Regions from separate parts of the Yersinia antarctica genome, predicted to be linked through region 3. Evidence: predicted binding sites of a transcription regulator. Region 3 holds the regulator's gene; each other region holds the start of a gene.

Region 1 (8,282 bases), 980 kb from region 3:
TGTGCTGACGGATCCTACCATGGGTGGTGTCTCCGCCAGTCTGGCAATGTTGGGTGATATCAATATCGCAGAACCAAAAGCCTTAATCGGTTTTGCTGGTCCACGGGTTATTGAGCAAACCGTTCGGGAAAAACTGCCGCCGGGCTTCCAGCGCAGTGAGTTCTTGATTGAAAAAGGCGCTATCGACATGATCGTTCGCCGCCCGGTGATGCGTCAGACAATTGCCAGCATCTTGTCTAAATTAACGCATCAGCCACAACCCAGTGTGATTGAGAGTAAAGCCGATACTGCTCAGGCGGATAATCAGGCCGAAGCCTGATTATCCACGCGGGCATCACCCTGATAAGGTGATGCCCGGTTGTTGTGCATTGTCGCAACTTAAGCTTTATAGCTTTAAAAAAGAAAATATTTACCCAAAATAATTTGAGTTGCAGGAAGGCGGCAATTGAGTGACAACTTGGTTGTAAACCATGTTGAACATCGCTTGCGCTGGCCCGCAGGGTGAGTCTCATTAGAGGCTCATAATCCTGATGAGTTGACGCTAGTCATTGATTCGGGTGACAAATCGGTCAGGAACCGATTTGAACGCTGCTTGCAGCGGCCTCGCAGAGGCGAGGTCCATGGACGGGGGCCGAGCAACGAAAGCAGTCAACGCACATGCAGCTTGAAGTATGGTGGGTATAAAGGCCAGTGACGGGACTCATGAAAAACCATCAAATTCCCCAAGCCACGTCGCCTTTGGCCGCGTGGCTTTACTATCTTGAACGTTTGCACTCTCAACCAATCGAGTTGGGTCTGGAACGTGTTAAACAGGTTGCTGAGCGTTTGGATCTGCTTAACCCTGCCCCAAAAGTCTTCACCGTTGCCGGTACTAATGGCAAAGGCACCACCTGTTGTACCCTGGAATCAATTTTACTTGCAGCGGGTCTGCGGGTCGGGGTTTACAGCTCACCTCACCTTTTGCGTTACACCGAGCGAGTCCGTATTCAGGGGCAAGAACTGTCTGAGGCTGAACACAGCCACTCTTTTGCTCAAATTGAAGCCGGGCGCGCGGGTATATCACTGACTTACTTCGAATTTGGCACCTTATCTGCGCTGCAATTATTTAAGCAGGCTAAGCTTGATGTAGTGATTCTGGAAGTGGGGCTGGGTGGACGTTTGGATGCGACCAATATAGTCGATTCTGATGTTGCGGCTATTACCAGTATTGCCATAGACCATACTGACTGGTTGGGCTTCGATCGAGAAAGCATTGGCCGCGAGAAGGCTGGTGTTTTCCGTGCGGGGAAACCTGCCGTGGTTGGCGAACCGGATATGCCGCAGTCGATTGCCGATGTTGCGGCGCAATTGGGGGCACAACTGTATCGCCGTGATGACGCATGGCGGTTTAGCCAACAACAGCCAGGTGAACAACAAGAAAATGCCTGGGATTGGCAGTGTGGCAACCATCATTGGACCAATCTACCCTTACCAAACGTACCTTTGGCAAATGCGGCGACAGCTTTGGCCGTATTGCACTATTCTGGCCTGCCTTTAAGCGATAAGGTTATTCGCCAGGGCTTGTTGGCTGCCAGTTTGCCAGGGCGTTTTCAGGTTGTCAGTGAGCAACCACTGCTGATTTTGGATGTAGCCCATAACCCGCATGCAGCACGTTATCTCACCGACAGGCTGGCTCGATTGCCAAAACACGGTAAAGTACGGGCTGTGGTAGGTATGCTATCAGATAAAGATATCGGCGGGACGCTGGCCTGTTTATCTGAACAAGTCGATGAATGGTACTGCGCACCGCTTGAAGGGCCGCGTGGGGCGACGGCGGAGCAATTAGCCGAGCATTTGGAGTTATCACGCCAGTTTAGCGATGTAGAAACGGCCTGGCGTCAGGCTATGTTGGATGCAAAACCACAGGATGTGGTTATTGTCTGTGGTTCTTTCCATACTGTCGCTCATGTGATGGCTGTATTGGATTTATGACAGCCTGAATTTGTGACAACTTGAGTTTATCAAGGCATTGAATTGGGAGTGCGAGTGGCAAGTAAGTTCCAGAACCGTTTAGTCGGGACCATAATTCTGGTGGCGTTAGGCGTGATTGTGCTGCCGGGGCTACTGGATGGTAAAAAGAAGCATTATGAGGATGAGTTCGCCGCTATCCCATTAGTGCCAAAACCAGGTGATAGTCAGGAGATCGATGCGGTTGGTCCGGTCAGTCAACCTCTGCCTATTGCTCCACCGGAAGGTGCGGCGCAAGCCGTGGATGTCCCCAAAGATGATTCCGCCTCTCAGGCTGCTAATGATGCTGGTAACCCTCCGTCTGAACCGACTATCGTGGCACCGCCAGTGATACAGAGTAAGCCGGTTGAGGTGAAACCTGTTGAGAAGAAACCGGTTGAGGTCAAATCGCTACCGGTAGAGAAAAAACCGCAGGAAGTAAAACCTAAACCTGAGGTTAAACCGGACGTTCAGCCGGAAACTAAACCGGTCACAGAAGAAAAAGCACCGGTAGGGCAGGCTTATGTCGTCCAACTGGGCGCGTTGAAAAACGCAGCTAAAGTGAATGAAATCGTGGCGACGCTGCGCTTGTCAGGTCATCGGGCGTTTACGGTGCCTACAACGCCGGTTCAAGGCCAAATAACCCGTGTGTATGTCGGGCCAGATGCGTCAAAACAAAAATTGCAATCTGCGCTGCCAGAGCTTAATTCATTAAGCGGCCTGAATGGGCAAGTTAAGCCCTATGGCACGGCGCGTTAAGGTTTATGCCGAGAGTTAAGATATCAGGGTGTACGGGGTTTTTGAGCTAAGTTTGTGCGGCGATTGTTGTTTTTAAAATCGCCGCACTTTAATTTGTCGCGGGTAAGAATTCCCCTACGCAAACGTTTTCTTTTTCTGTTAGAATTCGCCGCGAACAGGATGCAGCGGCGATTTCGTCATTGGAATAGTCATGGTCTGGATTGATTACGTCATTATAGGGATTATCGGATTTTCTGCATTGGTCAGCTTAATCCGGGGTTTTGTCCGTGAAGCATTGTCACTTGTAACATGGGGATGTGCGTTTTTTGTTGCCAGCCATTTTTACACTTACCTTGCTGTCTATTTCACGCGTTTTGAAGATGAAGTAGTTCGCAACGGAATTGCCATCGGCATTTTGTTCATCGCGACATTGATCGTCGGGGCTATTGTTAACTATGTGATTGGTTCGTTGGTTGAACGTACTGGTTTATCAGGAACTGACAGGGTGCTGGGTGTCTGTTTTGGCGCGCTGCGAGGTGTTCTGATAGTCTCTGCCATGCTGTTCTTTCTGGATACGTTTACCGGCTTCTCACAGAGTGTTGACTGGAAACAGTCACAATTAATCCCGCAGTTCAGTTATATAATCAGGTGGTTCTTTGACTACCTGCAGAGCACGTCGAGTTTCTTACCGAATCAATTACCGATTCGGAGCGGCTTATGAGGAAAAGACAACATGTGCGGTATTGTCGGTATCGCCGGTTTTGCACCGGTAAACCAGTCGATTTATGATGCGCTGACGGTGCTTCAGCACCGAGGCCAGGATGCTGCGGGCATCGTTACCATTGATGCCCATAATGGGTTCCGGCTGCGTAAAGCAAACGGCTTGGTGAAGGATGTATTTGAAACCCGGCATATGCTGCGCTTACAGGGGAATATGGGTATTGGCCATGTTCGTTACCCGACGGCTGGCAGTTCCAGTGCTTCCGAGGCTCAGCCTTTCTACGTTAACTCACCGTTTGGCATCACTCTCGCTCATAACGGTAATCTGACTAACGCTCACCAACTGAGAAAGAAATTATTCGAAGTTTCTCGCCGTCATGTGAACACCACTTCTGACTCGGAAATTTTGCTGAATATTTTTGCCAGTGAATTGGACCGTTTCCAACATTATCCATTGGAATCAGACAATATTTTTGCTGCTGTTGCCGCAACACATCAGTTGATCCGTGGGGCATACGCTTGTGTTGCGATGATTATCGGCCACGGGATGGTCGCGTTCCGTGACCCTAACGGTATTCGCCCGCTGGTTATTGGTAAACGCACGTTAGTTGATGGCCGCAATGAATATATGGTCGCTTCTGAAAGTGTGGCATTGGATACCCTTGGCTTTGAATTCCTGCGGGATGTTGCGCCGGGCGAAGCTGTGTATATCACGGAAAAAGGCCAGTTGTTTACCCGCCAGTGTGCTGAAAATCCGAAATACAATCCGTGCTTGTTTGAGTATGTGTATTTTGCTCGCCCAGACTCCTTTATGGATAAAATTTCTGTTTACAGTGCGCGCGTGCGCATGGGCCAGAAGTTGGGTGCCAAAATTGCCAAGCAGTGGGAAGATCTGGATATTGATGTTGTCATTCCTATCCCGGAAACATCTTGCGATATCGCGCTGGAAATCGCCCGTATTCTAGATAAACCGTACCGCCAGGGGTTTGTGAAAAACCGTTATGTTGGCCGTACCTTTATCATGCCGGGTCAGCAGGAACGTCGTAAATCTGTGCGCCGTAAACTGAATGCCAACCGCGCAGAGTTCCGTGATAAGAACGTCTTATTAGTGGATGACTCTATCGTGCGTGGCACCACATCAGAACAGATTGTCGAGATGGCGCGTGAGGCTGGGGCGAAGAAGGTCTATTTCGCCTCTGCGGCACCGGAAATTCGTTTCCCGAATGTGTATGGCATTGATATGCCAAGTGCGAACGAATTGATTGCCCATGGTCGTGAAGTGGATGAAATCCGCCAGTTGATTGGTGCCGATGCACTGATTTTCCAGGACCTTAGCGATCTTATCGAGGCAGTACGCGAAGATAACCCAGACATCACCCAGTTTGAGTGCTCGGTCTTTAACGGCGTTTACGTGACTAAAGATGTCGATCAGAGCTATCTGGAATATCTTGAATCGTTACGTAACGATGATGCGCAGGCATTACGTAATCATAACGAGGCCGAGAATCTGGAGATGCATAACGAAGGGTAATACCCGTTATCTTTCAGGTTGCAGATGTGTTGGCCTCGACCAATCCACGGATCTTGCGATGCGGTCGCTGTTTAGTGCCTTGCTGCAACTTGAAATTTATTGGGTATCTTCAGTTATCGGCAGAGTGTGAATCAAAAAGGTGCAACCAGCGTTCCGGCGCGGTGCACCTTTTTTGTTATCTAGCCGAGGGCCATGGGTATTGTGGCAAAACGGGGCCAATAACTTGCTAATCCGTACTTGATACGGCAAAGTCGGGCGATATTTCTTTATGTTATGCTCACTCTATAAGGCATAACGTCAGTGCGAGGCTATACCCCATGAAACGACTTATTATCGGCATTAGCGGTGCCAGCGGTGCCATTTATGGCGTACGGCTGTTACAGGTGCTGCAACATGTCGAGGGTGTGGAAACTCATCTTATTCTCAGTAATGCGGCGCGCCAGACGCTGGCGCTGGAAACGGAATTTAGCGTGAAGGATGTGCAGGCACTGGCCGATGTTGTACATGACTCACGTGACATTGCTGCTTGTATCTCATCCGGATCATTCAAAACGCAAGGTATGGTTATTTTACCCTGTTCAATCAAAACGTTATCTGGAATTGTCCATAGCTATACCGAGGGTTTGCTGACCCGCGCCGCGGATGTGATCTTAAAAGAGCGCCGCCCGCTAGTGTTATGTGTGCGTGAAACCCCGTTGCATTTAGGGCATTTACGCCTGCTGGTACAAGCCGCTGAGCTGGGCGCTACCATTATGCCGCCAATGCCTGCGTTTTATCATCGACCACAAACCATTCAAGATATTGTTGATCAGACCGTTAATCGGGTTATCGATCAATTTGACATCGAACTGCCTGAAGACCTGTTTACACGATGGCAAGGCAATAATTAACATTTTTCCCTTAATTGATACATTTGTGCAACATCGCACTGAAATGGGGCGGATTATGCACCACAATGATCCTGTTTTAGAACGCGTATCATGGCATGAGTGTGGTATTCGATTTTTGTATACGACTTGATGCCTGTATTTCGTGGTGATCGTGCTAGTTAAGCGGTGGTGGAATTAGCTTTCCTACCAGATGATTACTGGCACGATTACTGCAAATTGATTTATGAACGCTCTGGGTTGTACAGAACATTAACGCGCTTTCTGGCATCGAAAATCAATTTGAGGGTTATGTATGAATAAGAAGATGTTGGTTCTTCCGCTAGTCTTAGCATTAGCTGCTGCCAGCAGTGCTTTTGCTGCCATTCCGAAAGATGTCAAAATTGGTACTGATCCAACTTATGCTCCTTTTGAATCCAAAAATGCCAGTGGTGAATTGGTAGGTTTTGATATCGATATAGCAAAAGAGTTATGCAAACGTATCGATACTAAATGTACTTTTGTTGAAAGTGACTTCGATGCATTAATCCCATCACTCAAAGCCAAAAAAATCGATGCCATTATCTCCTCACTCTCCATCACGGAAAAACGCCAGAAAGAGATTGCTTTCACCGACAAACTCTACGCTGCCAATGCCCGTTTAATCGCGACCAAAGACAGTAAAATAGAGCCAACATTAGTCGCCTTGAAAGGCAAACGTGTTGGGGTGTTGCAAGGCTCTACGCAGGAAGCATTCGCCAATGCTGAGTGGCAGCCAAAAGGTATCGATGTGGTTGCCTATCAAAATCAGGACTTGATCTACGCTGACTTGGCTTCAGGGCGCATTGATGCGGCTTTCCAGGATGAAGTTGCAGGCAGTGAAGGTTTCCTGAAACAAGAAGCGGGTAAAGGCTATGCTTTCGCTGGCCCATCAGTAAAAAATGATCAGTTCTTTGGCGTAGGTACCGGTATGGGCTTGCGTAAAGATGATGCGGAACTGAAAGCGGCGCTGGATAAAGCCTTTGCAGAAATGCGCAAAGATGGCACCTACGACAAGCTCGCGAAAAAGTATTTCGATTTTGATGTTTACGGCGGTTAAGCACCTTTGCCGTTAGAGCCTCTGCCAAGAGTGGCAGGGGCCTCTACATGCAATTAAACATAGCAATTAACCAGACTCCTTACTCAGTAAAACAGGATAACCCAGATGCTGGATGGATATTCGAAACTGATATTTGAAGGTGCGCTGGTGACGCTGGAGTTGGCACTGTGTTCAGTGCTGCTGTCAGTGATTATCGGCTTGATTGGTGCCGGTGGAAAGTTATCATCAAACCGGCTGTTATCTGGCTTGTTTGAGTGTTACACCACACTTATCCGTGGTGTACCCGATTTAGTCTTAATGCTGCTTATCTTCTATGGTTTGCAGATAACCCTAAATAGCATTACTGAATCAATTGGTTTTGAACAAATCAATATTGATCCTCTCTCCGCTGGGATTATTACCCTTGGCTTTATCTATGGTGCTTATTTCACTGAAACCTTCCGTGGCGCATATATGGCCGTACCCAGCGGCCAAATTGAGGCAGCGACGGCATTTGGTTTCACCCCTAGCCAGATTTTCCGCAGAATCATGTTTCCTGCCATGATGCGCTACGCACTGCCGGGTATTGGCAATAACTGGCAAGTCATTCTAAAGGCAACGGCACTGGTCTCTATTCTGGGATTAAATGATGTGGTTAAGGCCACACAGTTGGCAGGCAAAGGGACTTACCAGCCGTTTTTCTTCGCTTTAGTGGCCGGAGTGGTCTATCTCATCTTCACCACGGTATCGAATGGCGTATTACTGTGGCTAGAACGGCGCTATTCCCATGGGGTGAAGAGGGCTGAGCTATGATAGAAATCCTGCAACAATATTGGCAAGCGTTGCTCTGGAGCGATGGCTACCGCTTTACCGGGATGGCTGTCACCTTATGGTTACTTATTTCCTCGGTAGTGATGGGCGGGTTACTGGCAATTCCTTTGGCAGTCGCAAGGGTAGCCGAACGGCGTTGGATTCGTTTACCGGTCTGGGTTTTTACTTATATCTTTCGTGGCACGCCTCTATATGTACAATTATTGGTATTCTATTCCGGTATGTACAGTTTAGAGATTGTCCGAGGCAATGACCTGTTAAATGCCTTTTTCCGCAGTGGCTTGAATTGCACTATTTTGGCGCTGACACTGAATACCTGTGCTTATACCACTGAGATTTTCGCCGGTGCCATTCGTTCGGTGCCACACGGTGAAATCGAAGCCGCCAGAGCCTATGGTTTTTCACGTTTTAAATTGTATCGCTGTATTATTTTACCTTCTGCACTGCGTATTGCCTTACCGGCCTACAGTAATGAGGTAATCTTAATGCTGCACTCTACCGCTCTGGCATTTACTGCCACAGTGCCAGATAT
Region 2 (8,282 bases), 460 kb from region 3:
TTTGATCGTGGGGTATTACCGGAGATGGGCGGCCAATGGATTTGTACGCTTAAGCTGGCACGAATGCTCTATCCTGACATTAAGCACAGTAATCAATATCTGCGTTACGCTTTGCGACTGAATGTTTCAGTACCGGATAATCTATACCCGCATCGTGCTTTATACGACTGCTATGTCACTGCGGCGCTATTACAGCGCATTATGCAAGACTCTGGTTGGAACGCCGAACAAATGGCCGAGATAACACAGCAGCCGCTGTTATTACAGACATTTAAATTTGGGAAATACCGGGGCAAAAGCATTGAACAGATAGCCCGGCAAGACCCGGACTATCTGCGTTGGATGTTAGCTTCAATAACTGACCTTACGCCAGATATGCGCCATACCCTGACCTATTACCTGACGTAATATTCCTGACTAGATTAAGCCAAAGCCAGTATGAATGCATATTCCAAAGCGATGTCTTCATACGCTTTGAAACGGCCTGATTTACCGCCATGACCTGAATCCATATCGGTGTAGAGCAATAATTGGTGGTCATCCGTTTTCATTTCACGCAGCTTGGCGACCCACTTTGCCGGTTCCCAGTATTGAACCTGTGAATCATGTAAGCCGGTAGTCACCAGCATGTGCGGATAATCCTGAGCCTTTACCTGATCATAAGGACTGTATTGCTTAATATAGTCGTAATACGCCTTATCGTTCGGGTTGCCCCATTCATCATACTCGCCAGTGGTGAGAGGAATCGATTCATCCAACATGGTGGTTACCACATCAACAAACGGCACCTGTGCCACTACGCCTTTATATAACCCGGGTTCCTGATTGATGACCGTCCCCATCAACAAGCCACCAGCACTGCCTCCCATGGCAAATACACGGTTAGCATCACCATAACCCTCAGTTATCAATGCTTTGGTAACATCGATAAAATCGTTGAAAGTATTTAACTTGTTGAGCAATTTACCGTCTTCATACCACTGCTGTCCCAATTCTCCGCCGCCCCGAATATGAGCCAGAGCGAAGACAAAACCACGATCCAATAGGCTTAATCGGCTACCACTGAATGCGGGATCCATACTGCTGCCATATGAGCCATAGCCATAAACCAACAGTGGATTACTACCTGAAACAAAGTGATCTTGGTGATAAACCAATGAAACCGGCACTTTTACGCCGTCGGTTGCAGTGACCCATATCCGCTCGCTGCGATACTTTTCCGGGGTGAAATTCTTCACTTCTTGCTGTTTCAGTAGCTGGCGCGTACCTGCATCCATATTAAGTTCAAACATTGAACTTGGTGTAGTCATAGAGGAGTAGCCATAGCGCAGCAATTCTGTTTCTGGCTCGGGGTTATAAGCCAACCAGGTAACATAGGTTGGATCATCAAAAGTAATGTATTTCTCTTCGTCAGTGGCCCAGTGAATCTGTCGTAAATGCGTCAGCCCTTCACTACGCTCTTCCACTACCAACCAATCACGGAATAGGCTGAAGCCCTCCAACATAACATCAGTTGTTGGCGCGATTAATGACACCCATTGAGATTCATCGGCAAAATCACGTTGTTCCTTACCTTCTTCGGCTATTTTGTACAAACCGAAATTCTTGCCATCTTTATTTGAGCGTAAATAAAAATGTTGCTTATAGTGGTCCAACCCGTATTCATGGTCTTTACGGCGCGGTGCAAACATCTGTGGTGCGGATTCAGGCTTATCAGCATCCAGCAACAAGATTTCAGATGTAGTGGTACTGCTCAGATTAATAACAATGAAACGTTCAGATGTGGTTTTTTCCAGCCCAACATAAAATGTATCGTCAGTTTCCTGATAAATAAGTTGGTCCAATTGAGGGTCGGTTCCTACTACATGGCGATACACTTGATAAGGCAGTAATGTTTTTTCATGTTTGCGCACGTAATAGAGCGTTTTTGAATCATTGGCCCACTCAAAACTACCTGAGGTATTGCTGATAACTTCTTCGTGCCAAACATCACTTTGCAAATGTTTCACCCGAATATCATATTGGCGACGCGATAAGAAATCCTCTGCAACCGCTAATAGATGATTATCTGGGCTAACATCCAACCCACCCAAGGTATAAAACTCACTGTCCGCTGCCCGTTGGTTGCCATCCAATAACGTTTCCCAACTGCTATCAGCCCAAACCGGTTGACGCACGTAAATAGCATATTCATTACCCGGCTCAAAACGCGTCTGATAGCGATAGCCGTTGCGGATATAGGGGACTGATTCTTCCTGTGGCGGAATTCGCGAAACCATCTCTTGATACAGGGTTTCTCGCAAAGGTTGTTGTGGCTGCAACACTGCGTTGGTGAAATCATTTTCAGCTTGCAAGTAGTTCAGAACATCGGCGTCAGTACGCTCGTCATCACGTAGCCAATAATAGTCATCTACACGGGTATCGCCGTGCATAGTTATTGGATAAGGGCGTTTATCGGCCTTTGGAGGTATGGTCATTGATTGAGTTATCCATCTGTGTTCGTTAACGCGAGAGTGACACGATTACCTGTGGATGCCAAGCACCAGCATATGCTTATAATTTAGCTGAAGGGAGCTAATTAAATGATAAATATGATTATAAAAGAGACCTGAGAGAGTATCCGCCGTGAGGGGGGATAAACAGGTACCAGATACGTTTCCTCCAGCACCTGTTTGGCAGCTATTAACTTTATGCAGACGTTATTCTACCCAGACCTATTTGAGTCAATTACTAATGAGAGGTATACCTATTTAGGACCATTATAGGTAATGCTGCCAGCTTTGCAGTCAAGTACCACTTGGTAGGTTTTGTCACCCTTGTTACCACGAACAGTCATTGGAACCTGCCAGACATCATCCTGACCTGTAATGTCTACCGCGCTAATCCAAACCACTGGGCTATCAGTACCCAATTGTTTCTTATCCGCTTCCCAACGCGTAATTCTGTTTTGCAGAAAATCTCGCTTAACCTGCGTTGCTACCTGAGATTGGTTTAAACCGGGGCAAGCAGGTAATTTCGCTACTCGCGGCTCTTGGGCCTGTACACCACTGGTGATACCCGCCAATGCAGTGATCAATACCAAGGCTAATCCTGTCTTTCTCATCATTCCTCCAAATATTATTATTTCTATCCTATGGTAGGAACGATGATTGAAAGGTAGGTTACAGAGTGAACAGCGTTGCAGGGTAATAATGATAACGCCGTTTAATTAACACCGCGTAAATTCAATCACATAAAACTGTTCCAGCCCAGGATAGATCTCCTTAATCACCTTTTTCAGCTCATCCAATGACATATTTTCTTGCTCCGCATGACGGTCAGACAGTGCCTCCAGCGTGATTGGCGTGACTGATTTGACCATAATGTGGCAGAAGAATACGCCATCTTCATTGCGACATACGCGCAAGGTTTCCCCTGGGCGGAAATCGGATTCACTGCTATCCCGGATGGTGATCGTCTTACGATCTGCCAGAATATCCGCCTCAAATCGGCTAAAGAAGGTGATTTCACGATTCATTTTAGATCCCTTTTTCACTTTCTGCTGAAAGTTGGCAAATTAAGCGGCTTGATTTTCTTCAGATTTGTTTTTTTTCTCTGGTACATTCTTTTCCGCTTTCACTTTTGCTTGCCCATCGACAGGAGTCGCAGGGTTAGCACCTCGAAGAATTTGCCCCAAAGCCTCTTTATTTTCTGCCAGGAAGAAACTCAGCGCTTCGCGTTGATCTTCTTCAAGGGTTAAGGGAGCCTGTGACAGCCACTCAGACAAATTGTCAGCCAAATCCAGCATTTTATCGTAAGCATCGGCTTCTTTTTTGGTTGTGAAAGTCATTTTTTCCTCACCCTGTCTTACCACGACGAATTTTATTTCAACGGCCATTGCTGTATGTCCTTTTCATGTCTTTCACGCCCACAAGTAACTGTACATATAAACAGTATAGTGTGAGTTGTCGGGGGGATGCAACAGTCATCTCCCCTTCGTGTAATTATTTCAATAAACGGGCTTTGCAGTTTTTGCCTTTAATCTTGCCTTGTTGTAATTGCTGTAAGGCACGTTTGGCACTGGCTTTACGGATTGCAACATAGGCATGGACTGGGAACATATCAATCTTACCGACGTCAGCAGCGGTCAGACCGGCCTCACCGGTTAAAGCACCTAAAATATCACCTGGGCGAATTTTTGCTTTGCGCCCACCATCAATGCATAACGTGACCATTTCAGGCTCTAGCATCGTGTTAGCACTACGGCTCACCTGTTCCGCCGGGGTCCATTTCAGTTTTATTTGCAGATAATCTTCAATGGCATGCGCGCGGGACATCTCTTGTGGTGTACACAAGCTAACCGCCAGACCACTCATCCCTGCCCGACCAGTACGACCAATACGGTGCACGTGAACCTCTGGGTCAAAGGCCAGCTCAAAGTTAACCACCAGCGCCAGATCTTTAATGTCCAGGCCTCGGGCTGCTACATCGGTTGCCACCAGCACACGACAACTGCGGTTGGCAAAACGCACCAGCACCTGATCACGGTCACGTTGTTCTAAGTCACCATGCAAAGCCAGCACACTGATTCCACGAGATTCCAATGCTTCATAGACACTTTGGCAATCTTTCTTGGTGTTACAGAAAACCACACAAGAACTCGGCTGATAATGACTGAGAACTGATATCAGTAGCGGCAAACGTTTTTCGCGGGTGGTTTCAAAGAACACCTGCTCAATGGCAGGAACTTCATCGCCATCATCAACTTCAACATTGATTGGTTGGCGTTGAACTCGCGCACTGATTCGTTCGATACCGACCGGATAGGTAGCTGAGAACAGTAGGGTTTGGCGCTGTGGCGGGGTATAGGCAATGACATCGTCGATGGCATCGGTAAAGCCCATATCCAGCATGCGATCAGCCTCATCCAATACCAGAATCTTAAGATCTTCCAGTACCAGTGTTTTCTTACGCAAATGCTCCTGAATACGCCCCGGCGTGCCCACAACAATGTGTGGCGCATGTACCAGTGAATCCAATTGATGCCCCATCGGTTGGCCACCGCACAAGGTCAGGATTTTAATGTTTTGCGTGAAACGGGCCAATCGGCGCAACTCTTTGCTGACCTGATCAGCCAATTCACGGGTCGGGCACAGTACCAATGCCTGGGTAACAAACTCACCGACCGCAATTTTATCGAGTAAACCAATACCGAATGCCGCAGTTTTGCCACTGCCGGTTTTGGCTTTTGCCCGGACATCCTGCCCGTTGAGGATTGCCGGTAAAGCCGCAGCCTGTACCGGTGTCATCTCGGTATAGCCAAGTTCATTAAGATTGGACAACTGCTCAGCAGGCAGCGTCAGGGAAGAAAAGGAAGTTGTGCTCACGGCAGTAACTCTTATAACTGGATGGAATGGCAGCGACAGCCTGAAGGCAAGCGCAAGATTTTGGCGCGATAATACCAGAAATGGGGGCATTGCCGGAGTTAAACCGCAAAAAACAAACCAAATACGCAATGCGCTGCGCATATATTGATATCGACTCACTGCCATTCGCCAGATACGCAATCGTTTTCGTTGCCATTTTGCCGTATACTGGCGCCCGTAAAATTGATCGCGCGACAAATAAATGTGCAACTATCCCACTGATGTAGGTACCTAACTATGCTAACTATTGGAACCGCTCTGCGCCCAGGCGCTACCCGTGTCATGTTGCTTGGCTCTGGCGAGTTGGGTAAAGAAGTGGCTATCGAATGCCAAAGACTGGGGCTGGAAGTGATTGCCGTGGATCGCTATGCAGATGCACCCGCCATGCATGTTGCCCATCGCAGCCATGTAATTAATATGCTGGATGGCTCGGCGCTGAAACAGTTGGTCGAACAGGAAAAACCGCACTATATCGTGCCAGAAATAGAAGCTATCGCCACCGATATGCTGGTTGAACTCGAGATGATGGGCCAACGGGTCGTGCCTTGTGCCGAGGCAACCCGGCTGACGATGAACCGTGAAGGCATTCGCCGTTTAGCGGCAGAAACCCTGCAATTGCCAACCTCTAGCTACCGTTTCGCCGACACTGATAGCGCATTCCGTCAGGCCGTTAGTGAAGTGGGTTATCCCTGTATCGTTAAGCCAGTAATGAGTTCTTCCGGTAAAGGCCAAAGTCTGATCCGCAATGCAGGTCAACTGCAAACCGCCTGGGATTATGCCCAACAAGGTGGCCGCGCCGGGGGTGGCAGAGTGATTGTTGAAGGCTTGGTTCGTTTTGATTTTGAAATTACCCTGCTGACAATCAATGCTGTTGATGGCATCCATTTTTGTGCGCCTATTGGCCACCGTCAGGAAGATGGCGACTACCGTGAGTCTTGGCAACCACAGGTGATGAGTGAGACCGCCTTCGCGCGCGCAAAAGCGATCGCGTCTCAGGTGGTGAAAGCTCTCGGCGGTTATGGCTTATTTGGCGTGGAATTATTTGTTTGTGGCGATGAAGTGATTTTCAGTGAAGTGTCACCGCGCCCGCACGATACCGGCATGGTGACGTTAATTTCACAAAATATGTCTGAGTTCGCATTACATGTCCGGGCATTTCTTGGTTTCCCGATTGGCACTATCCGTCAATATGGCGCGGCCGCTTCAGCGGTTATTTTACCTGAATTGACCAGCCAGAATATTGCTTATCATGGCTTAGAAACTGCGTTGACTGGCGATACGCAAATTCGCTTATTTGGTAAACCTGACATTGCCGGCAAACGGCGTTTAGGGGTGGCGCTGGCCGTCGCTGATGATATCACTACCGCCATCGAAGTAGCGAAACGAGCCGCAGCGGCTGTCGTGGTCAGTGGGTAACCCTCAGCCCGTTCATCTGGTTATCCCATAAAAAACCCGCCAATTAACGGCGGGTTTAATCAGTTGCTATCCCGAGCTTATCCCTCGTACGGATCCTCAATGTCATCCGCATCTTGCTCATTATCACGGCGATAATCAGATTCATCATGATCATCAAAATCAGTATCTTCAAAGATAGCCATGGCTTGTGGATCATCTTGGTGCCGCTCACGGATTTCTGCGGCCACCAGTGCGATCGCTTCACCACTGCTCATACCTTCTGACATGAATTTGTGAATACGTTCGACAGCTTCTTGCTGTTCCTCATGGGAAAGTGAAGGCATACCCGCTAGCATTGATTCATCTCCAACATATAATTGATTAAGTATACCTGTTTATTCGGGTCTGCGGTGAATTGACTGCCCCAGACGACCCGCCCGCCAATTTATGCTAATCTTCACTGCGGCGCGCTGCGAACTGCGTCATCGCGCCCCCAATATGTCCATCCGAAAGAAAAGAATAGTGACTCATGAGTGTGAAATCCCTGACCATCAAAGCCTTGCCTTATCAGCCTGACGCCCTGCTCCAACAATTTGCTCCACTCGCCAATCAAAGCTGGGCAATGCTGCTGCATTCGGGATTCGCAGAACATGCTCATAATCGTTTTGATATATTGGTCGCTGACCCGCAGGTAACACTCACCACTCGGGGCCTGCAAACGGAGATAATCAGCGCGCAAGGCCGAGTCTGCTCCCCGGCAGATCCCTTCTGTTTATTACAGCAGCAGCTCGATAAATTCGCCTTGCCACTGCCATCACACCCTGACCTGCCATTTCTGGGCGGTGCATTGGGGTTATTTGGTTATGACCTGGGCCGTCGAGTTGAGAAGTTGCCGACACTGGCCGAACAAGATATCGCATTACCGGATATGGCGGTCGGCTTGTATGACTGGGCGCTGATTGCCGACCATCATTTGCAGAAGCTGACGCTGGTGTGTCATGGGGATGCCGAGCAGCGCCTACTCTGGCTACAGCAGCAACAGAGTCCTAAAGCTCCCCAGTCATTCACACTGACCAGCCCATGGCAGGCCAATATGTCGCGGGCGGAATATGGCGAAAAATTCCGCCAGATTCAAGAGTACCTGCACAGTGGTGACTGCTATCAAATTAATCTGGCACAGAGATTCAGTGCTGAATATCAAGGTGATGAATGGCAAGCCTTTCTGTCGTTGAGTCGCAGTAATCGCGCACCGTTTTCGGCCTTTATCCGCTTGCCACACAACGCCATACTGAGTGTCTCGCCGGAGCGCTTTTTATGGCTGGAAAACCATCAAATTCAAACCCGCCCGATCAAGGGCACACTGCCACGTTTGGAGCTCCCCGAGCAGGACCGCTTGCAGGCTGAACGGTTAGCTAACTCACCGAAAGATCGGGCTGAAAATCTGATGATAGTGGACCTGCTGCGCAACGATATTGGCCGTGT
Region 3 (8,282 bases):
TTAGCAATATGTTTTACTGACGGCAGGCAGCCATTAGGGAAGATATATTTATTAATCCACGGATCGATACTCAGATCAGTACGATTAGCACCGATAGTGTGCAGTAAGAACAAGCCATCTGGCTTCAAATTGCGGTTTACCACATCAAAATAGGTGTGATAGTTCTTTGGCCCGACATGCTCGAACATACCGACAGAAACGATACGATCGAACTGTTCGTTCAGATCACGATAGTCTTGCAATAAAATAGTGACGTCTAAACCTTCACAGCGTTTTTGTGCCAGTTTTTGTTGTTCAGCCGAAATGGTCACACCGGAAACGGCGACGCCGTAATGCCGGGCAGCATAGGCTGCGAGGCCTCCCCAGCCACAACCGATATCGAGCAATGTCATGCCCGGAGCCAATTGAAGTTTTTCGCAGATCATCCGCAGTTTATTTTCCTGCGCTTGCTCAAGGGTCGTGGCATCTTTCCAGTAAGCGCATGAGTATTGCATATTCGAATCGAGCATTAGGCTAAACAGATCATTACCCAGATCGTAATGTTCTTTGCCAACAATCCAGGCTCTTTTCTTTGATTGCAAATTAATAATACGCGCAGCAGCAATGCGTAAAGTATCTTTGAGATGGTGTGGAAGTTGATTTTCCAGGCCAGCCCTGAGAACCCGTTGGAAAAAGATATCCAAGCGGTCACATTCCCACCAGCCGTCCATATAACTCTCACCTAATGCCAAAGATCCTTCTTGAAGTATTCGTTTGAAAAAGTCTGGGTTATTGATTCGAATGTCGAAAGGGCGTGAGCCATTGATTTCAATATCAGCCCGATTCAGCATTTCTTGTACAATGCGAAACCAAGGGGTTTCTTGAATACTCTGGTCTTCTATACAGGATGAACTCATAGCTTCTCCATCACTTTCTTCTGACTTATGACCCGCGATATATGCAGATTCATACCAATAAGGTTGTCGTGACCTTGGTGTCTAATATCCATAACGGACAGAGGAAGATTAAGAAGAAACCCTAATAAAGATTGATTTAGGGTAACTCATCCATAAGCGTAAATGTGACGCAATCCACGCGCACAGAAAGTACTTAAGATAATGCTTTTTTTTAATGATATCGTAATTGGTTAAATCGAGTATAGGCTTGCCGGGAGGCTTTCTCAATAATAAATCACACCCGGCTCACGTGTTCCTTAGTGACTATTTCTATTGGAAATTAATTCACTTCGTCCTTGACGCTACCGCGGTGTTAGCGGCTCTCGTTACTTAGCCCATCCTTGGGTCTCGCCTCTATCAGGCTGCCGCTTGCAGCGTTCAAATCGATTTCCGACCCGAATCATTCCTTATCCAGGCTCACCGTGGTTCATTCGTTTGTTGCTTTGCTGTAACACCGATGACGTTGGGCATCGGATTAGTATCATTTTTTTCTTTTCGCAATGCGTAGCAATGAATGCCATATCCTAAAAACGCCAGCACCACGGTCGACAGCATCACGGTCACTGTTGCCAGCAATGGCTGGCTGATATAGGCCGATACCAACATACTGGCAACAAAACATAACCCGAGCTGAAGCGTATTTTGCAGCGCGGCTGCTTTACCGGTGTTAGCTGGAAAAGGCATTAATGCATTCGCTACGATAATAGGGTAGCAGGCACCATTCACCAGCGCCATTATGCAGAATGGAATAAGTAAGGTCAGCAGCGTCGGCGTGGTTAACGTTGCTATCAGATAAAGTGCAATCATGCTGATTGCATATCCCGCCAACAGCCACGGCAGCAAGGTATTACCCTTGATTCGGGAAAGAGCACTGCGACAACCAAATCCACCTAACAGGAAGGCCAGGGTCTGGGGGACATAACTTAATCCGATGACATTCGGGCTATAACCCATATCACCCAGAATAAAAGGTGAACCGGTTAACCAGGCAAAGAAACCGGCACTACAGGCAGCAAACATCATCACGTTGCCACTAAATGTTGCCGACTTAAGCAACTGCCAGAAACTGATGTTGGTGCTAATGCGTGCAGCATTATCTTGTGCGGTTTTTTTGCGTTCGTTCAACCGCGCCGTTGGGATCAATAGCAGCAACGTAACGGCCAGTAGCACTACAAAAATTGAACGCCAACTGAAGTGGTTTAATAACCAGGCACCCAGTAGCGGAGCTAACGCGGGAGAGAGTGCTACGAGCGGCATAATGGTGGCAAACACGCGATTGGCCTTGCCATCGCGATAACGGTCTACCACTAACGCCTGCCAACTTACAGCAGCAGAACACACCCCTACCGCTTGAATAAAGCGGAGTACCAATAATTGTGTCGCATTTTCAACCCATAAAATCCCCAGACAACCGATGGCAAATAACGCCAAACCGGCTAACAGTACCGGTTTACGGCCTAACTTATCCGATACGGGTCCCCAGATAAGCTGAGCGATAGCAAAACCGGCGAGGAAGATACTTAAGCTGGCACTGATGGCGCCGGCAGACGTTTGAAGCTCTTGTTGCATTGCGCCAAAAGCGGGTAGATACATGTCAGTGGCCAAATAGCCCAACATACTCAGACCGGCCAGATAGAACATAAAACCAGACGACGTTTTCATTCTTTATTTCTCTTTATATCCTTGGTCCTTGAAACCGCAGAGGTGTTAGCAGCGGCTCCAATGACGTTGGCTAAATTATAATTTTTGCAGGCAAAACTTCTGTTATAGAAAATTAATTGCGGAGGGCATTCTATCCGCTGCGATATTCTGTTGTGAAACGGTAATATTTGCACCATGCTATTAAAAAATTTGATAGCAAATTGGTGATGTAAAAAGGTGAAAAACTATGTGGTCTGAATATTCACTGGATGTGGTGGACGCAGTAGCCCGTACTGGGAGTTTCAGTGCTGCTGCTCAAGAATTGCACCGCGTACCGTCTGCGATTAGTTATACGGTGCGCCAGTTGGAAGAGTGGTTGGCCGTTCCGTTGTTTGAACGACGTCATCGCGATGTGGAATTAACCGAAGCTGGCGTGGTTTTTATTAAAGATGCGCGAGATGTTATCAAAAAAATGAATGACACACGCCGTCAGTGTCAACAGGTGGCGAATGGTTGGCGTGGGCAGTTAAATATAGTAATAGATAAAATTGTTAAACCACAGCGTAGTCGCCGTTTAGTGTTGGATTTTTACCGACATTTTCCTGATATTGAACTGCGGGTACGCTATGAAGTATTCAACGGTGTGTGGGATGCGCTGGTGGATGGGCAGGCGGAAATGGCCATTGGTGCGACCCGCGCGATCCCGGTCGGTGGGCGGTTCATCTTTCGCGATATGGGCTTTTTAAGCTGGCATTGTGTGGTGAGTGTCGATCATCCTTTAGCCCAATTAACCGAGCCACTTAGCGATAATCAGTTACGGCCTTATCCCTCACTTTGCCTGGAAGATACCGCCCGTAATTTACCTAAACGTGACACCTGGACTTTAGCAAACCAGCAGCGATTGGTCGCCCCGGACTGGGCAACGGGAATCGATTGCCTGTGTGCAGGATTGTGCATCGGGATGGTGCCGGCACACATGGTATCGCCGTTGATTGAGCAAGGGAAGCTAGCGGCACTGACGCTGGCTGAACCGTTGCCCGATAGTCCATGTTGCTTGACCTGGGAGCAGAACAACCATTCACCAGCATTGGCCTGGCTGCTGGAATATCTAGGTGACAGTGTCACACTTAATACCGAATGGTTGAAAGATGACAGTGAGTTATCAATCAATGACTGAGGATTAATGAGGCAAGATTAGCCGCCGATAGAGCTAAACACTACCGGCAGGAGAGGATTAACGGCGATAATCGAGGAACGGGCCATCAGCGACAGAACGGCGCTCAATCAGTTTAGGGTGTACCTCAATGGTCTGCGAATCTTCACGTTTGCTGACAATACGGTCAAGTAACATGGCAAAGGCCGTTTCGCCCAAGCGCTCTTTGGGCTGGTGAATAGTGGTAAGCGCCGGCGAGAAATAGCGCGCATTACGCACATTATCATACCCGATCACCGAAATATCTTGTGGTATCCGTAGGCCCAACTCATCAGCAGCACATATCGCGCCCATGGCCATAATATCGCCGCCACAGAACACCGCCGTTGGGCGATGTTTTTGTGTCAGGATTTGATGCATCGCTTTATAACCGGATTCCGGTTCAAAATCCCCTTGGACCACCCACTCATCACGCAGGGTAATATTTGCTTCTTCCAGTGCTTTCAGGAAGCCCTGGTGGCGGCCACCACCGGTATTACGGGCTAACTGGCCGGGGATAGCCCCAATGTCACGATGACCGCGCTCAATCAGGTAACGGCCCGCCAAATAGCCGCCTTCAAAAGCGTTATCAATAATCGAGTCAGTAAAATCACCCCGTGCGGTTCCCCAATCCATGACGACCATTGGGATATTGCGATATTCTTCCAACATCCCGAGTAGCTGCTCAGGATATTCTGAACACATCACCAGCAACCCATCGACACGTTTTTGTGCCAACATCGCCAGATAAGCTTTTTGCTTGTCCAGATTATTATGAGAATTACATAAAATCAGGGTATAACCTTTGCTATAACAACTATTTTCGACCGCTTCGATCACTTCGGCAAAATAGGGCGCTTCGCTGGATGTTGCCAGTAAACCAATTGATTTAGTGTGATTAACTTTCAAACTGCGGGCTACAGCGCTGGGTGAATAATGCAGTTCTTTAATGGCAGCCCACACCGCAGCCTTGGTATTCTCGGCGACGAAACGAGTTTTGTTGATAACGTGCGAAACGGTGGTGGTGGACACACCCGCGTGTTTGGCCACATCTTTAATCGTTGCCATAAAAAGAATGACTCCTAAGCTTACCGGTTACAGTAGGGTAAGTATTATGTTAATCGTTTGCCTGCATAACCCGAAAACCGCTCAGACAAAAACACGATATTAGGCTGGGAAGTTAAATCAGCTGATTGTCTGAGAGTATTTATTGGACGTTATTAGTCGGTATGCAGTTATGAACTGCGAATTTTGGCTGATCTGGAGGAAAAGTGAAAGGGGTAATCAAAGTTATAAAGTGCGTAATGAGCACAAGATTTTTTTTCTGAACTGTGGGAAAATAATTTAACACACTAACTATGTGCCTTTTCCCTACTACAAACTAACCGGCTAAGGAGTTTTTATGGATACCAATCTGAAAATGTCGCTGATTACGACTGTTGGTGCGCTGGCGATGATTATTGTCTTTAGCTTCGTGGCGGTAATGAATTAATTAAACCGCTTGCCGGTGTGAAGTGATAAGTAGGGCGGGTTAATCCCGCCCTTAATTATTTTTACGCGTAATGCGACGATGGGTTGTCACTCTTCTTGCCGTATCAGGCTAAATTTTTCTCAACGAAAGACCAGTTAACCAGTGCCCAGAAGTTTTCCAGGTATTTTGGCCGCGCATTGCGGTAATCAATATAGTAAGCATGTTCCCACACATCTACGGTTAACACTGGTTTATCGTTGGTGGTCAGTGGAGTTGCTGCATTAGACGTACTGACAATCGCCAGTGTGCCATCTGCTTTTTTAACCAGCCAGGTCCAGCCCGCACCAAAGTTTTTTACTGCCGCATCAGTAAATTGTGCTTTAAATTCAGCAAAAGAACCAAATGATTGATTAATGGCATCGGCAACTTTGCCCGTAGGTTCGCCGCCGCCGTTAGGTGACAGGCAGTGCCAGTAGAAGGTGTGGTTCCAGACTTGGGCCGCATTATTAAAGATCCCGCCATTAGCGGTTTTTACAATCTCTTCCAGCGTCTTACCCGCAAACTCAGTGTCTTTAATCAAGTTATTGAGATTAACCACATAGGTGTTGTGATGCTTGCCGTAGTGGTATTCCAGCGTTTCAGCTGAGATGTGGGGCTCTAGCGCATTTTGCGCATAGGGTAATGCCGGTAATTCAAAAGACATCGCTCTCTCCTTTCGGGGTTGCTCAGGGTGTTTGCTCCTCAAATCACATCAATTGCCACGGGCAGTGAGGTGGCGAAGAGCGGTTAAAGCTTAATTGTTGTATTTTTGTTGTGGGTATTAATCTTAACAACTTTCAACAGGAATGACAGATATAACCATACTGTTTGATGGGTGATTGTATCACCGTTATGCCATGGGGATAACAAGTGCAGGGGCGTTATTGTGCCATCAGCACCCGGTAGGACAACCGGGCGCAAACTGAAGTCTTAGCGGATGGTTTTCGGTGTGACCACACGGCGTGCGCCAACGTAATGATCCTGCCAGTAGTCATTGTCCAGCATACTGATACGAATTTCTTCACCAGTGCGTGGGGACTGAATGAACTTACCGTTACCCAGATAGACGCCTACATGGTCGGCGACGCCACGGTTGGCAATATTGAAGAACACTAAATCCCCGCTCTCCAGCTCAGCACGTTTGACGGGGGCGGCGTCACGCAAGTGATACATCTCGTTCGCGGTACGCGGCATTTTTATTCTGATCACGTCTTTATAGGCGTAATAGATAAGCCCGCTGCAATCAAATCCGGTATTAGGAGAGGTGCCACCCCAACGATAAGGTTTACCGACTTGCTTCATCAGTTTGCTCATCGCGGTCTGTTTGGCGTGTTGATAGCGTTTTTTATGCGCTGGACTGAGCTTGATTTTACTATTGGCGACTAATTCGGTAGCCGCTTTGCCTTGGGTTTTATTTCTGTGTCGGCCATAAGCGACTCTTTCTGTTTTTTTACCTGCAGTCACTTTTTTATTGGCTGCAGTTTTAATATTGGTTTTTTTCGTATTGCTGGTTTTTTTTGTAGCGATTTTACTGACTTCCTGCGTTTTCTTTTTAATGGTTTTAGTCGTGCCGGCGGCAATTTTCTTTTTATCGCTGCTGGTTGCTGTTTTATTGGTAGTCACTTTGCTGGTAGGGGTTTTATTGCTGGCTACTTTTACTTTTTTGGTACTTTTATCTGCTTTACGTTTTTTACGATCATCAGGGCTGGCCTGGCTGACCTGTCCTTTCTTCTGCTCAGCAGACACATGAGCCTGCGGCGACGCATGCGCCAGATTTAAAAATAGCTGGGTAAACAGCAGCACAAACAGCGTAAATATTAAACGCATAATAACGCTACCAACCTTGCCCTGAGATGAATATGAAGAGTCACAGTATTGCCGAAACTCACGATATAAAAAAGCAGAGAGCGACAGGATCTTAATCGATATTGTGAGAAAACATTAATGGCTTAGATATTGTCGCTTTTTCACACGTCTAATGGACTTAAATCAACCATACGTCAACGAGTTATCTCTTTCCTACTTGAAGCCGCAGGGGGAATCCCATAAAGAAGATAATAGTGAAGTGATGGGATCAAAAATGTTATTCTAAATGCACATATTTGTAGCTGACAATATAACCATTCGTCCACGGAGTAAAGCCCCTGCAAAAGATGGCGTTTTATTCCAGTGGTAACAGTCGCTACAATAGGCCGGACGCAATAATAAAACAGCCCTAATGGATAGGTTCTAAGTATTGTAGCCACTATATGGCTTGAGGAAGCAAGAAATGACGACGATTGATAAAATCCAGCGCCAGATAGCAGAAAACCCAATCCTGCTTTATATGAAGGGTTCACCTAAGCTGCCAAACTGCGGTTTCTCGGCTCAGGCTGTGCAGGCGCTGTCTGCCTGTGGCGAACGCTTTGCTTATGTTGATATCCTGCAAAACCCGGATATTCGTGCGGAACTGCCAAAATATGCTAACTGGCCAACCTTCCCACAATTGTGGGTTGATGGTGAATTGGTCGGCGGTTGCGACATTTTGATGGAAATGTATCAGCGTGGCGAACTACAACAGTTGTTGAAAGAAACCGCTGACAAATACCGAGCACAAGAAGAAAAGCCTGCCGCAGAATAGGGCATGTGTGTTTTCTGTGACAAAAATAAAAAGGTGGCCTTTGGGCCACCTTTTTTGAACGTAAAATTGTTGCGTCTTCTCTCATGAACAATCTTATTTCGTGAACACTGCGCTATTCGGATTCCCCCGCCGGTATAGGCCAGCCACCCAGTTTTTTCCAGCGGTTGACCAGTTCACAGAATAATTTTGCCGTTTGCATGGTGTCATACAATGCGGAGTGCGCCTGACTACTATCAAACGGAATACCTGCCGTCAGGCAGGCTTTCGCCAGCACAGTTTGCCCCAGCACCAGCCCACTGAGCGCCGCAGTATCAAAGGTTGCAAATGGGTGGAACGGGTTACGTTTCAAACTGGCGCGTTCAGCAGCAGCCATCACGAAGCTGT
Region 4 (8,282 bases), 1.6 Mb from region 3:
AAATTTCTCTGAGGTGTTTGCCAGCGGGCCAGTCCCCTGAGCCGATATTTAATACCAACAGAATGTAGTGACTCCGTAACTGGTGCGCATGCTCGGTCCGCCGAGAAGCCTTAAGGTTGCGACGCTGCGTTCACCTTGAACCATGGGTTCAAGGGTTACAGCCTGCGGCGGCATCTCGGAGATCCTCTCTTTATCGATTAACCAGCATTTGGGGTTATCACGTTCGTTTTACATTGGCTGTCTACTGGCATCAGCAATATATCTTCCGAATCAATAAAATGTCTTTTTAATCAAAAAATTATCCTTTAAATTAACAACATATTTTTGAATAAATAATATGCCTTTGACTGCGCAATATGCCCTTGAGCGACAAAAGATTCGTAGTGAGATTCGTGAACGTCGGCGTCTGTTGACTGCGGAACAACAGCATCAGTCAGCGCATCTGGCGGCAAAGCATATCGCTGAGCATGACAGAATCCGTCAGGCTAACACCATTGCCGTGTTCCTCTCCTTCGATGGTGAACTCAATACCCGCCCCATTATTGAGCTGCTATGGCAGCAACAAAAACAGGTTTATCTGCCGGTTTTGCACCCTTTCAGCCCCGGTAATTTATTATTTCTGCGTTATCGCCCTGATAGCACGCTTATCCGTAATCGCCTGAAAATCCTTGAACCACAATTAGATGTGCGAGAAGTTCTGCCACTAAACCAATTGGATATGGTAATAACCCCGTTAGTGGCGTTTGATAGCCTCGGGCAACGTTTAGGTATGGGTGGTGGCTTTTATGACCGTACGCTGCAACACTGGCAGCAAGGGCGCCCTTATCCTATTGGCCTGGCCCATGATTGCCAATGGGTAGAGCACTTGCCCTGTGAGCTTTGGGATGTACCATTGCCAGAGATAGTGACACCAACAAAAGTGTGGCAGTGGTAAGAGATAATCCTGCAAAATAAAAAAACACCCGATATTTTATAGATAGCGGGTGTTTAGTCATTCAATACAAATAGTTATTAGTAAAGCAAACGAGCACGGATAGTTCCCGGGATCGCCTTCATCGCCTGCAATGCTTTTTCTGCATTTTCCGCATCATCAGTCTCAACATCAATGACGACATAACCGATTTCAGCACTGGTTTGCAGATACTGTGCCGCAATGTTGACATTCTGTTCGGCAAAGATTTTGTTAATGCTGGTCAGGATGCCTGGGCGGTTCTCATGGATATGCAACAGACGGCGGGTATTATCGCCGTGAGCAGGCAGAGAAACCTCAGGGAAGTTGACCGCAGACAGCGTTGAGCCGTTGTCGGAATACTTCGCCAGCTTACCTGCCACTTCATCACCGATATTTTCCTGCGCTTCCTGAGTGGAACCACCAATATGTGGTGTTAGCAACACATTATCAAACTCGCACAAGGGTGAATTGAACGGGTCCTTATTAGTTGCAGGCTCTTCAGGGAATACGTCGATTGCCGCGCCTGCCAAATGATTGCTGGCCAACGCATCACATAAGGCCGGGATATCGACCACGGTACCGCGTGAGGCGTTAATCAGCATCGCACCCGGCTTCATCAGAGCCAACTGTTCAGGGCCAATCATGTTTTTAGTGGAGTGGTTTTCCGGCACATGCAGGCTAATCACATCACTCATATTCAGTAGATCAGACAGGTGACGCACCTGCTGTGCATTCCCTAACGACAGTTTATTTTCGATATCGTAGAAAAATACTTTCATCCCGACACTCTCTGCCAGAATCCCGAGTTGGGTACCGATATGACCATAACCGATAATGCCCAGCTTCTTGCCACGGGCTTCATAGGAACCCACCGCCAGCTTGTTCCACTCACCACGGTGAGCTTTGGCGTTAGCCGATGGAATGCCTCGGAACATCAGCAGTAACTCGCCCAGTACCATTTCAGCTACCGAACGGGTATTGGAGAAAGGTGCATTGAATACCGGCACACCGCGTTTGGTAGCCGCTTTTAAATCAACCTGATTGGTACCGATACAGAAACAACCTACCGCGACTAATTTTTCTGCTGCCGCAAAAACTTCTTCAGACAGATGCGTACGCGATCGAATGCCGATGAAGTGAGCATCTTTGATCGATGCTTTCAGTGATTCGGTGTCTAAGGCACCTTTATGATATTCAATATTGCTATATCCGGCAGCACGCAGATTATCAACCGTGCTCTGGTGCACCCCTTCCACTAACAGAAACTTAATTCTGTCTTTCTCCAGTGATACTTTTGCCATGTCCCCGACCCTATTTTCAGACTTCAGATGTGGCTGCCGCTATCGAATGAATCCGGTCAGCACCCTGTCAACATAACAAATATTACGCGGGCAGCAATACAAACGATTGCCTGCCAGCCAGCATAACAATCAGTGTCAATGTTAATTTATGGAATAAAAAACTGGCGTGAAGAGGGTTAATGGCAGGTTAATAAAACGAAATGAAGAAATGTGATATATATCACCAAATTTAGCGATTTTAAGAAAAGATATTTAAAGGCAAAAAAACTTTCAGGATGAAGTAGCGAACCTCATCCTGAGAGCGAGTTAACCGATCACTTTAATTTTATGGTCTTAACGCCGTCGGCGGTGCCAATCAGTGCCACATCAGCCCCCCGATTAGCAAATAGGCCGACCGTAACGACACCGGCAATACCATTGATTTTATTTTCTAACGCAATGGCATCCAAAATACTCAGATTGTGGACATCCAAAATAACGTTGCCGTTATCAGTCAGGACGTTCTGACGATACTCCGGTAAGCCACCCAGCTTAACCAGTTCACGAGCCACATAAGAGCGGGCCATTGGGATAACTTCAACCGGCAGCGGGAACTTACCCAGTATAGCAACCTGCTTGGACGCATCCGCGATGCAGATAAACTGACGAGCAATAGCAGCAATGATTTTCTCGCGGGTCAGCGCAGCACCACCGCCTTTGATCATCTGCATCTGGTCGTTAATTTCATCAGCGCCATCAACATAGATATCCAATACATCCACTTCATTACAATCGAATACGTGGATGCCGTAACTTTTCAGTTTGGCAGTAGAGGCATCAGAGCTGGAAACCGCCCCCTCTATCTGGCCTTTGATGGAGCCAAGTGCGTCAATAAAATGTGCTGCGGTCGAGCCAGTGCCGACCCCAACGATGGTACCAGGTTTTACATAATCTAATGCTGCCCAGCCCACTGCTTTTTTAAGTTCATCCTGAGTCATGGTAAGTTCACGCCTTGATGTGAAAGAAAACCTGAGGTCATTATAGAGCATCCGCAGTGGTGATTGTGTGAATAAAGCCAACTCGCGTGGTAGTTAATTCTAGCCGGATCACAGTTATGCCGGTTTATTTGTGGCTGACACCTTGGCATCCTGTCATAACAAACTGGCTAAAATGTGGCATAGTGCTGTATCGACTTAATATTTGGAGAGATGACTCCGATGAAACGCCCAGACTACCGTACGCTACAAGCGCTGGACGCGGTGATCCGTGAACGCGGTTTTGAACGCGCTGCACAAAAACTTTGCATCACCCAATCGGCGGTATCTCAACGCATCAAGCAGTTGGAGAATCTGTTCGGACAACCGCTGCTGGTGCGCACCGTGCCACCACGGCCAACCGAACAAGGGCAGAAACTGCTCGCGTTACTGCATCAGGTTGAGTTACTGGAAGAAGAGTGGCTGGGCAATGATAATGGCGGAGATACACCACTGTTATTGTCGCTGGCAGTGAACGCCGACAGTTTGGCGACCTGGTTGCTACCGGCATTGAAACCGGTGCTGGCTGATTCCCCTATCCGGCTGAATTTACAAGTCGAGGATGAGACTCGAACTCAGGAACGGTTACGTCGCGGCGAGGTTGTGGGTGCTGTCAGTATCCAACCTCAACCGCTCCCCAGTTGTCTGGTTGATCAACTCGGTGCGCTGGATTACCTGTTTGTCGCCTCCAAACCTTTCGCTGAGCGTTATTTCCCTAATGGCGTAACCCGCTCGGCATTGTTGAAAGCGCCAGCGGTGGCGTTTGACCATCTGGATGATATGCATCAGGCGTTTTTACAGCAGAACTTTGATTTATCACCGGGCAGCGTGCCCTGCCATATTGTTAACTCTTCCGAAGCTTTTGTGCAGTTAGCGCGACAAGGAACCACCTGTTGTATGATCCCGCATCTGCAAATCGAGAAAGAGCTAGCTTCAGGCGAATTAATCAATCTGACGCCAGGATTACTGCAACGACGAATGCTGTTCTGGCACCGGTTTGCACCGGAAAGCAGAACCATGAGAAAGGTGACTGACGCCCTGTTGTCTTATGGGCGTCAGGTATTACGGCAGGATTGATTTATTTAGCGGTACTGGTCGCAGTTTGGAGTTCAAACACGACATCAACCTGATCATCAAAATGGATGGTCTGCTGTTCGTAAGTTTGTGCGGCATCGGTGGCTGGTGCCGCTTCAGCGCTTTTAAACATGCGTGCTACCGGCATAGGCTGGTAGTTAGCGACGTGGTAACGAATGCTGTAGACCGGCCCAAGTTTAACTTTGAATCCATCAGCCAATGATCCTGCCTGGCTGATAGCATTTTCAATGGCTTTTTTACGCGCCTGCTCACGGTATGTGTCCGGGTTTGCTACCCCGAGTTCCACCGCACGGATCTCGTTTAGACCAGACTTCAGCGCACCATCTAGCAGCTCATTCAACTTATCCAGTTGGCGTAATGTTACCTGAACCTGGCGCACGGCACGGTATCCCTTCAAGACCGCTTCACCGCTTTTCTGGTAATCGTATTCAGGTTGAGTACGAATATTGGCAGCATTGATATCTTTCTTTTCAATGCCACTTTTACGTAAGAAATCAAAATATTGCGCGACCCTGGTATCCGCCTGTTTTTTGGCATCTGCCGCATCTTTGGCAGATACACTGACTTCAATAGCGATAGTGGCAATATCCGGTGTCGCATCAACACTGGCGGTACCGGAGGTGACAACATGCGGCCCTTCTGGCACTTCGGCTGCCTGAACTTGTAGCGCCAAAGGTAACGTCCCTAATCCCATCATTGCGGCCAAAGCCAATGTCTTCAACTTCACAGTGCCTCCTAAGATATACATGGCAAATTATTTATGACAACTCAGTCGACCTCAGCTAGATAACCAGTGAATTCAATCAGCGACAAATACATTTGCAGTTAATTACACTCACTCGAATCTCATTGGCAGCGTGATTAATTTGCTGTCGGTAACCGGATTAACACATCAACCGTAGCATATCTTATGAATCATGGGATTCGGATTAATGATAAAAACTCACAGATTTAGTGCTTGTTGCGCTAGCTGAAAAGCAATAAACCACATTACCCCTCCGACCAACAGATTAATCACCCGCTGCGACGTTGAGCGGTTAAGCCACGGTGATAACCACGCAGCCAATAGCGCGAGGGCAAAAAACCAGGCAATAGAGGCACTCACGGCTCCCAAAGCGAACCAAGGCCGGGAGTCGGGTAATAACTGGCTGCCAAGGCTACCGAGCACCACAAAGGTATCGAGATAGACATGCGGATTGAGCCAGGTTACCGCCAGTAGGGTTATAACTATTGGCCAACGCCCTTGCGCGCCGGTTGCGGCTGCAGATGAGGAGCCCCTCCCACGCCAGGCTGCCATCAATGCGCCCCAGCCGTACCACAGCAGGAAAGCCACACCGCCCCATGTGACCAGTGCCAGTAACAATGGCGAACGGCTCAGCAAAGCACTACCGCCAAAGATCCCCGCACAAATCAAGATAATGTCACTCAGCGCACAAAGTGAGGCACTCATCAAATGGTGCTGACGCTTAATCCCCTGGTTCATCACAAAGGCATTTTGTGGCCCGAGGGGTAAAATCATCGCAGCACTGAGGGCGAAGCCCTGTAAATAGACAGCTAACATACTGTTACCTTTAAATAATACTCAAAACGGGCCGAGAGAATTGGAGAGGAATTAGCAGCATATTACGGGGAGAGCAGCATCAGAGGAAATTGATATTTCTTATCAATAATAAGTAAAACTAATAATGGCTAAGCAAGAGGGAAAACAAGGATGGAAAAAGGAAAAAACGGGCCGATAACGACCCGATTTGACATGGCTATAGCCAAATTGTAAACAACACTACAGCTTCAGGTACGCAGACTAATCTGCCTCAGTTTTTGCTACCTGATGCAAATGCACGTCCATCTGCGGGTAAGGAATGCCAATTTTGTTAGCATCCAACGCACGCTTGAAGTTTTCCATCAGATCCCAATACACATCCATCGCATCGCCATTGGTAGTCCAGACGCGCACCGTGAAGTTAAGGGAAGAGGCAGCCATCTCATTCAAACGCACGGTAACCCCTTTGTCATGCATGATACGTTTATCTGCGGCAATGATGTCACCCAGCACTTTCTTTACCACATCAATATCAGCATCATAGGCAACACCGATGACCATATCGGTACGGCGATTCGGTTCACGGCTGGTATTGATGATGTTATTAGCAATAATTTTGCCGTTGGGTACCACGATGATTTTGTCGTCGACCGTCCGTAGGGTCGTTGAGAAAATTTGCACCTGAACCACAGTACCGGCTACACCGCCCAGATCGACATATTCACCTGCCTTAAATGGACGGAAGGCCACCAGCAGCACTCCGGCGGCAAAGTTTGATAGCGAGCCTTGTAGCGCCAAACCAACAGCTAAACCCGCGGCACCGATAACGGCAATCACCGATGCAGTCTGCACACCCAAACGTCCCAGCACCGCAACGATAGTGAAAGCCAGAATGCTGTAACGCGCCATTGCTGCCAGGAAGTCTGCGACGGTGACATCAATGCCACGTAACTTCATGACCCGACCAAGCATCCGTGACGCAATTTTGGCGATGATTGAACCGACGGTTAAGATAAGTAATGCTGCGACCAGATTAACCGCGTATTGAATCAGCAAATCTTGGTTATTCACCAACCAGGTACTCGCTTCATTGATACCATCAACTACGTTTAATTCTTCCATTTGAATCATCCTACAAAAAGCTCCCTGCGGGAGAGATTACGCAAAAAATCACCGCAAAATGCTGACGGCTACAACTGACAGCCTGTTTAGGGTAACTAACAATGAGCCTGTTGCCAATTTTGGCAGAGAAATTTACGCTGAAATATCAGACTACTCAGTCAATCAAGGCGGCGGAAATGAGGTTAGATTCGTTTTTTGCAAAAAAAAAAGGCCCCAAGGGGCCTTTTAAGTCGGTCAAAGCAGTATCGAATTACAGAACGTCTTTGGCGTTCAGTTCTTCAAAGGCTTTTTCCAGACGAGCAACCATAGTCACCTGTGCAGCACGCAGCCACGCACGTGGGTCGTAGAATTTCTTGTTCGGCTTGTCAGCACCTTCTGGGTTACCCAGCTGGCCTTGCAGATAAGCTTCGTTCTTTTTGTAGTAGCCCAGAATACCTTCCCACGTTGCCCATTGGGTATCGGTGTCGATATTCATTTTAACTACGCCATAGCTAACCGCTTCTTTGATTTCAGCAGCAGTAGAACCTGAACCACCGTGGAATACGAAGTTCAAGCTGTTGTGCGGCAGATTGTGTTTCTTGGAAACATAATCCTGAGAATCACGCAGAATAGTTGGGGTCAGTTTCACGTTACCTGGCTTGTAAACACCGTGTACGTTACCGAAAGAGGCAGCGATGGTGAAACGTGGGCTGATAGCGTTCAGTTTTTCGTAAGCGTAATCAACATCTTGTGGCTGAGTATACAGAGAAGATGCGTCCATATGGCTGTTGTCCACGCCATCTTCTTCACCACCGGTGCAACCCAGTTCGATTTCCAGCGTCATACCCAGTTTCGCCATGCGAGTCAGGTATTTGCTACAAATTTCGATATTTTCTTCCAGGGACTCTTCAGACAGGTCGATCATGTGAGAAGAGAACAGTGGTTTGCCGGTAGCCGCAAAGTGTTTCTCACCTGCGTCCAACAAGCCGTCTAACCATGGCAGCAATTTCTTGGCGCAATGGTCGGTGTGCAGAATAACAGGAACACCATAGTGTTCAGCCATCTGATGGACATGATGTGCACCAGAGATAGCGCCCAGGATTGCAGCACCCTGACCTTCTGCTTTAACGCCTTTACCTGCGATAAATGCTGCACCACCGTTAGAGAACTGAACGATAACTGGCGCACGCACTTTGGCTGCTGTTTCCAGCACTGCGTTAATAGAGTCGGTGCCGACACAGTTAACTGCTGGCAGAGCAAAGTTGTTCTCTTTGGCTACT

What was found. The regulator PurR, encoded in region 3, represses purine synthesis genes. The targets are predictions, from matches to a motif close to CANGCAAACGTTTGCNTG.
Positions count from the first base shown of each region.
Region 1: a site for PurR is predicted at 2,861-2,878, ahead of cvpA (colicin V production protein). Genes of this name have one in related genera too.
Region 2: a site for PurR is predicted at 5,540-5,557, ahead of purT (formate-dependent phosphoribosylglycinamide formyltransferase). Genes of this name have one in related genera too.
Region 4: a site for PurR is predicted at 2,349-2,366, ahead of serA (phosphoglycerate dehydrogenase). Genes of this name have one in related genera too.

Region 1 is NZ_JBSJQF010000001.1:3,302,295-3,310,576, reverse strand. Features, by position in the region: gene accD (acetyl-CoA carboxylase, carboxyltransferase subunit beta) at 1-319, shown strand, start outside; gene folC (bifunctional tetrahydrofolate synthase/dihydrofolate synthase) at 703-1,971, shown strand; gene dedD (cell division protein DedD) at 2,026-2,745, shown strand; gene cvpA (colicin V production protein) at 2,936-3,445, shown strand; gene purF (amidophosphoribosyltransferase) at 3,458-4,975, shown strand; gene ACWJJO_RS15335 (UbiX family flavin prenyltransferase) at 5,293-5,865, shown strand; gene hisJ (histidine ABC transporter substrate-binding protein HisJ) at 6,158-6,940, shown strand; gene ACWJJO_RS15325 (histidine ABC transporter permease HisQ) at 7,046-7,732, shown strand; gene ACWJJO_RS15320 (ABC transporter permease) at 7,729-8,282, shown strand, end outside.
Region 2 is NZ_JBSJQF010000001.1:2,789,130-2,797,411, forward strand. Features, by position in the region: gene exoX (exodeoxyribonuclease X) at 1-408, shown strand, start outside; gene ACWJJO_RS13015 (S9 family peptidase) at 423-2,477, opposite strand; gene yebF (protein YebF) at 2,747-3,103, opposite strand; gene yqfB (N(4)-acetylcytidine aminohydrolase) at 3,209-3,517, opposite strand; gene ACWJJO_RS13030 (YebG family protein) at 3,557-3,877, opposite strand; gene dbpA (ATP-dependent RNA helicase DbpA) at 3,984-5,366, opposite strand; gene purT (formate-dependent phosphoribosylglycinamide formyltransferase) at 5,643-6,821, shown strand; gene ACWJJO_RS13045 (YoaH family protein) at 6,899-7,156, opposite strand; gene pabB (aminodeoxychorismate synthase component 1) at 7,330-8,282, shown strand, end outside.
Region 3 is NZ_JBSJQF010000001.1:2,326,347-2,334,628, forward strand. Features, by position in the region: gene cfa (cyclopropane fatty acyl phospholipid synthase) at 1-896, opposite strand, end outside; gene punC (purine nucleoside transporter PunC) at 1,353-2,597, opposite strand; gene punR (DNA-binding transcriptional activator PunR) at 2,824-3,753, shown strand; gene purR (HTH-type transcriptional repressor PurR) at 3,811-4,836, opposite strand; gene cydH (cytochrome bd-I oxidase subunit CydH) at 5,171-5,260, shown strand; gene sodB (superoxide dismutase [Fe]) at 5,364-5,942, opposite strand; gene ACWJJO_RS10750 (C40 family peptidase) at 6,209-7,105, opposite strand; gene ACWJJO_RS10755 (Grx4 family monothiol glutaredoxin) at 7,548-7,898, shown strand; gene rnt (ribonuclease T) at 8,011-8,282, opposite strand, start outside.
Region 4 is NZ_JBSJQF010000001.1:3,906,325-3,914,606, forward strand. Features, by position in the region: RNA gene ssrS (6S RNA) at 3-186, shown strand; gene ACWJJO_RS18155 (5-formyltetrahydrofolate cyclo-ligase) at 338-934, shown strand; gene serA (phosphoglycerate dehydrogenase) at 1,012-2,253, opposite strand; gene rpiA (ribose-5-phosphate isomerase RpiA) at 2,568-3,230, opposite strand; gene ACWJJO_RS18170 (LysR family transcriptional regulator ArgP) at 3,450-4,343, shown strand; gene ACWJJO_RS18175 (oxidative stress defense protein) at 4,345-5,088, opposite strand; gene argO (arginine exporter ArgO) at 5,305-5,922, opposite strand; gene mscS (small-conductance mechanosensitive channel MscS) at 6,163-7,023, opposite strand; gene fbaA (class II fructose-bisphosphate aldolase) at 7,274-8,282, opposite strand, start outside.